Regions from separate parts of the Picrophilus oshimae DSM 9789 genome, predicted to be linked through region 2. Evidence: riboswitches for the same ligand, from Rfam matches in the RefSeq annotation. Region 2 holds a riboswitch; the other holds the start of a gene.
The links. A riboswitch is a leader RNA that binds a small molecule or an ion and turns the genes downstream of it on or off. The one in region 2 is predicted to bind thiamine pyrophosphate.
Positions count from the first base shown of each region.

Region 1 (3,420 bases), on a different contig from region 2:
TTATAACGATTCCAGCTCAATATTGTTAAAGGTTTTACCATACAGTTCAAACGTTCTCAGCAGCACAGGATACACAGGTGAGGCCCCACAGCTTTCAAAGATTTACGGTGAGTACGATAATGGAAGATATGTCTTTCCATTCTACTGCGATTTTAAGGGTAATTCATTGAACACAGGCGTTTTTATAAACAACTCTGTTAATTCGCAGGGAAGTTTAATTATCAACAATGGACTTAAATACACACCAACGGGCTCTGAAAACAACTGTCCATTCATGTATTCAAAAGAAATATTCTCATATGTTACAGTACAGGCATATGGAAATATTTATCCACCGGTTTATACAAACAAACCTTATGACTTCCATGGTTATGGCCTGGGTTCAGTATATAACATCAATAAGAATCTTGAGGGCATAGGCCGCTTCTGCGCTCAGACAAACTCACAGGCAGGCATTACAGATCCAATCGGTGAGACTGCCGGGCTTAATTATGGGGATTATTTATGGAGCCTTACAATAGGTAAAGATAATTTATATGGGTCACAGTACAATGCCTCAGGGCTGGTAAACAAAATATCAGAGAAGGATAATGCAATAACACCGGAACCAATAATCTTCTTTGACCAGATAAATTCTGTTAATCCAATAAACTTTACATGGGTAAGAACACTGACATACCTTCCATCAGGAATGCCAGGATATTTAATATACAACAGTCCGGCGCATTACTTTAGCTTTATGGAGCGTGGTCTGCCCTACGGAACTCCATGGTACCTGGATGTCTTTGGATCAAAATACCATACAGATGGAAATGTTATATCAATGTGGCTTCCCGGGAATAACTATTCATATAGCATATACACCCCGGATTATTCAAGGTATATAGCCTATAATCAGTACGGCTCGGTTAATTCAGGAAATTCGAACTCAATAGAGATAAAATTCCTTGAGATCACATACGCGGTTTACTTTAATGGAACGGGCAGCTGGAATCTCTCAGTTAATGGAAACGGTTACCATGTCTCAGGAAGCATAAAACTTTGCGAGCCCTATGGAAATTATAATTATATTGCATATTATAATGGTAACAAAATTTCAGGTAACTACACTGTTAATGGAAACAATGTTTATATCAATCTCCCTGGAAGCCATGGAAATACAATGGTAAACCAGACCATGGATAATAAGGTTGTAAAATCATCAAATACATATAATATTATAGTCCCGGGAATCTTAATAGTTGTTGCATTGCTTGCATTAACATTTATTGTTTTAAAACGTAAATAAATCTTTTAAAAATATTTTTTTAATATATTTTAGAAGGGTAAAAAGTTTTTATATTACAATTAAATAAATGATTGTAGCAAAAAGCTACCGGGGAGCCATTAATGGCTGAGAGGATCCAAGGGATCGACCCGTGAACCTGATCCGGGTAATACCGGCGGAGGGAGATAGCCAATGGGATTCTTGATATATAAAAGGGGATATAAATGCTGAGCAGGAATCAGCGCTTCATGCTGCTTTCCAGCTCGGCAAGCTTTACAATATGGGGGATCATAGCAACAATAGGGCCCCTTGCAGCCTCGGGTGCAATAATACATGCACTGCCATTGAAATTAAAGGTTATAATACTTTTAATAGGCCCGATCTTTGCACCTCTTGGAAACTTTACAATGGGTTTATTAACAGACATCCTTGGCAGAAAAAGGGTCTTTATAATGACCATGAGTCTTTACGGTATTGGCGTGATAATCATTGCATTTAGCTATGTATTCTACACACTTTTAATAGGCCTTGTCCTTGCAGAGTTTGGTGTTGGCGGTGAGGAGATGCCATCGTTATCATTAATAGCCGAGGATTCGCCATTAAGATCACGTGCAAAATGGTTAACAATTGTATCAGATTTTAACAATATAGGCAGCGCAATAATCACAGGACTTTTTTTAATTGTCTACACATCCATAATGGACAGATACGCACTTTTGGTATCCGCATTTATATTAATTGTTATAATGGTGATTGCAAGGGTGAACCTGCCAGAATCGTTTAGATGGCTTAACTCAAGGGGAAGATTTGACGCTGCAAAAGTGGAGGAGAAAAAATTATACATCGATTCAAACGGAACAAGCACTGGCAAGATCTCTGGAGGGCAGTACCTTGGCAGATTTTTATTTCTGGCTGCAATAGGCATATCACAGTATATAACCTTTGGACTGATGGCATATGTAATAGGACCATACGAATTTCCATCAACATACATGGATGAAATGATAATCTTCGTTGCACTTTTGGGCGCATCCGCTGCTGGTTTTATCGCTGCACCATTGATTTCCAGGGGCAGAAAGGTTTACACTGCATATTCATACATTGGCGGCTTTATAAGCACGTTAATAATACTCTTCCTTGTCCCATATTTAAGGAACATGTTCATATTTTTGCCACTGCTTTTTATAAACATGATGATGAGTGAGTTTGGCTGGGCATCAAGGACAACGCTTGAACCTGAGCTGTTTCCGACAAGGTACCGTGGAACATTTATGGGTATTGTCAGGCTTGCCCCAATGATAGGCTATGCAATTTCCGTTGATTTAACAAGCACGTTTACACTTTATCAGTTCATACTATACAATGTAATTCTATGGCTTCTTGGAGCCGTTGCCTCTGTTCTCTGGCTCATAAAGGGCAATGAGACAAGGGATATAAATATAGATTATGCGTGAATTTTAAATATTTTTCATTATTTTCTGTCCATGGAAGATATAAAAAACATAAGGGAATCTATTTTGGAGAGGTTTTCAATGATTGATCCATTTATGGATTCATGCTATACCGTGCCTGGTTCATCAAATATTAAAGGCAATCTTGAAATAGAGGATGCGGAGATAGATCCTGAAAACATCTTTGTAATAGATAAAAACTACGTAATAACGAGATCCATGGAACCTCCTGTTATATACGTTGATTATTCATATATAGGTCCTGAGACAATATACGATGAGAATCCCGAGGAGGTTTTAAAAAGATATGACGTTTTAAGGGATTATAGGGATCCTGCCGTTATACATTTCCTGCCTTTTAACTGCAAAAAATCTGTTTTTAAAAGATTATTCTCATCAACGGAGCTGAACGGCATATTAACACTTGAAGATGCAGAAAGGATGGTATTAAATGATTATTTTTTAAGGATTTTATCAATGTTTTCATATGAAAAGATTATTACGGACGATGATGATATTAAAAGGCTTTTAATGGATAATGTAAACCTTGAGTTTATTGATTAAATAAAAAATTAAATTATAATTTAATTTATGATATACCATAATGACTTGATACATCGGTTTCAACGTTTATGAATGTATTATTTGACATGTAATTATTATATGAATTTGCAAGCCATATTCCTATCTGCTCTTCAACTA
Region 1 covers NZ_FWYE01000004.1:103,335-106,754, forward strand. Annotated here, with positions in the region: gene B8780_RS06990 (hypothetical protein) at 1-1,288, shown strand, start outside; TPP riboswitch at 1,367-1,469, shown strand; gene B8780_RS06995 (MFS transporter) at 1,492-2,721, shown strand; gene B8780_RS07000 (hypothetical protein) at 2,752-3,282, shown strand; gene hutU (urocanate hydratase) at 3,308-3,420, opposite strand, start outside.
Region 1: another riboswitch for thiamine pyrophosphate. It lies ahead of B8780_RS06995 (MFS transporter); the one in region 2 lies ahead of B8780_RS05690 (MFS transporter).

Region 2 (3,420 bases):
AATGATATTGAAGCCTTCTTTTCTTATACAATGAACTACTCATTTAACAAAGGCGATGAAATTATAAACAAGCATACAAAGATGTTTCTTGCAGAGTACAATAATAACGAGATAAAAATTTCAAAGGAGCATGTTTCTTATGAATGGCTGAACTATCACGAGCTTCTGAGGAGGCTAAGATACATAAACCAGAAGGACATGGTTTATTACGCGGAAAAGTACCTTACAAGAAGGGATGCAATTAACGAGATAAACATGGAATACATGAAGCTACCTGATATGATAAAGACCTGGAGGCTCAGCAGGAATTTTGTTCCAGGCGAGGGTAATTACAATGCAGAGATCGTTTTCGTTGGCCAGGCGCCAGGAAAAACTGAGGATGAAATGAAAAGACCATTTGTTGGCAGGAGCGGAAGGATATTAAATTCCATGCTTTCAATGATAAATATAAACAGGGAGAGCGTTTACATAACAAGCGTTGTTCAGTTTTACCCTGAAAAAAATAGGGTTCCGGATAAATCTGAAATAGATGCCTGTTTTCCATATCTGAAGAGGCAGCTTGATGTAATAAGCCCCAAGATCATAGTAATTCTTGGAAGAATAGCAGCACAGTCTTTGCTTGGGATCAATGACATAAAAAATAACCATGGAACGATTATAAACAAAAGATATTTTATTACATATCATCCTGCGGCAGCGTTGAGGTCAAAAACCGTGCTTAGCAAAATGGAGAATGATTTTATAAAATTAAAAAATGAGATTAACAGAATAAAAAATCAATGAATTAATATATTATTTGTTTCCCTTCCATAGAGCATGTATATTACTGCACCTGCAAAGCCTATTAAATATATGATGAGTAAATAGTATGCATAAACCGTAATACTGCTATTATAAAGCGCGAATACTGTGAATATGTATATTAAATATCCAATGGATCTAACAATGCCAACACCGGTGCCCCTAAATGACGTTAGAAAATTTTCAGGTTCCAGCATGCCACGTGCCATCCAGCCAAACTCACCTGTGACGCCATTGATTATTAATATTATTATCAACAGGGAAATGCTAAAAAGCACATCTTTTAGAAATATCACAAGGAAAAGCCAGGATACAAAAAGACCTGTGAATCCAAACAGGGCAAGATTTTTCCTTTTTGAGCGGCCAAGAATTAAACCTGCAATTATACCTGTGAGAGACTCGGCAAGAACCGAGAAAAATATTATTATTGCAGAATATTTTGGAAACTCGAATGGACCAAGCACAAGATCAGAGAATGCAAAGCCAACTATTATTGCAATGCCCATAAAGCCAAGCGGTAAGTATCTAAATAAGTTTTTATCAGGCTTTTCTTTATGATATGCCTCCCATCTTATGCTCTCCCTGATTTTTAACCTTGAAAAGAATGCTATTATAAAACCCAGTATTGCAATTATTAGCAGTGATACCTTTTCATTGTATAATGAGTAATTTACAAAGATGAATATTCCTGCCATTATGGTTATTGCTATATTTGCCATGTTTGTTGTTTCTGCAATGGCCGTGCCACGGTAGCGTTTTGGCAGCATCTCGGCAATGTATGCAAGAGAAACAGTTTCATCACCGCCAAGCCCAAATTCGGCCATGAAGATTCCAGGTATTATTAATAAAAGCGAATATGAAAGTGCTATTATTAAAAGACCTATTGCAGTAATGACTACAGTTAACATGAATAAGCGCTTTCTGCCAAAACGATCTGAGAATATGCCGAGAAAAAGATTACCAAATAGCAGACCTGCAGGTGATGTGGCTATTATAAACACATCATATTTAACAGGTATAAAAGGCCATGTTGTTATCAACGGCGCTATGCTCAGTGCAACGCCCCACATAAAAAATGAGGAGGCGAGTGCTATGATTGAAACACTGTCAAGATAGTCCCAGCTTCTTTTTTCATAAATGTCGACATTCAATTCCACTAAAATCCCTCCGCCGGTATTACCCGGATCAGGTTCAAAGGGTCGATCTTTTTAGATCCTCTCAGCCTTTTCGGCTCCCCCATAGACATATTTTAAAATATTATATATAAATTTTCTATTTTTTTATGTAAAATAAGTTTTTATTATAATTTAAATGAAAAATATTGATGAAAATTTTATATTATTTATATACCTGGATCTATTTCAGTAAGCGGTAAGGCTGTAACCCAGCCGTATGAATTTGTTAAAAACATTGTGTTTCCTGCTATTACAGGATTTACTATTCCAAACCTGCCGCCTATGTAATACTTATTTATTAAAGATCCTGTGGTTGCATTTATTGCGTATATGTATGAATCAGCACCGACAAATAGAACGCCATTATAATAAACAGGTGATCCCCTTGGGCCTCCTGGTGATTTTGGTGGCAGATGCACATCCGGCAATCTCAATGACCATGCTATTGTTCCATTGTTTGCATAAAGTGCAACAAGGCTTCCGGTGGATTGATCCCCGGTGTAAACCATGTTATGATAAATTAATGGTATGCCGCCCTTAAATGCCGGTGGAACATAACCACGACCTATGTTTGTCTCCCAGACAACACTTCCATTTACAGCGTTTATTGCCATTGTCACAGTATCGACCCTTCCTGAGGTTGAGTTATAGTTTGCTATTGCGGATTGATATATCATTCCTGTTTCAGGATCGACCGCAAGAGGTACATCGCCCATGCCGGTATCATATGGAACGTATGGCTTTTTCATTGATGTTTTCCACAATACCCTGCCATTGGTACCATTTACTGCTATAATTAAACCGTGGGGTGCACCAACAAATGTATAACCTGCTATAAATTCTGTTGTTCCATTTGGAAGGACGTAATATGTAACGCTGCCCATGTTGTCAAAGAAGCCACCGAAGTGATCTGACCATAAAACCTTACCTGTCGTTGCATTTAATCCAATAAATTGGCCGCCGCCATCGGCGTATGCAATTATACCGTCATGAACTGCTGGTGATGGCATTGTTTCTCCGGTTGTAAAGTTCATCCACAGTAATTTACCGTCTGTTGCATTAAATGCGTATATTGCACCGTAAGTTAAACCACGCCTTACCTTATTTGATTCATTGTGAAGTGCATGCTCTATCTGTGCAAAGCTAAAACCCGTGTCCCCAACGGTAACATAAACAATACCATGGTATACTATTGGATTGTTCATTGCCTGTGATGCAAGGCCTGTGGCGTACCATACGATGCTGCCGTTTGATGGATTCAATGCAAATATTGAGCCTGGGCCTGTATCCTCCTCAACGTAAACCAGATTGTTCGATAGTGTTACACCAAGTGGTTCACCCATGTACTGTGTCATCGTTGTCAGCGCGGATTTATTTCCTATGTTATGTGCTGCCGGTAAATTTGAATCTGTAACATTTAATGGTATGGCATTGCCCCCGGCAT
Region 2 covers NZ_FWYE01000003.1:49,950-53,369, reverse strand. Annotated here, with positions in the region: gene B8780_RS05695 (uracil-DNA glycosylase family protein) at 1-783, shown strand, start outside; gene B8780_RS05690 (MFS transporter) at 777-1,958, opposite strand; TPP riboswitch at 1,947-2,049, opposite strand; gene B8780_RS05685 (outer membrane protein assembly factor BamB family protein) at 2,144-3,420, opposite strand, start outside.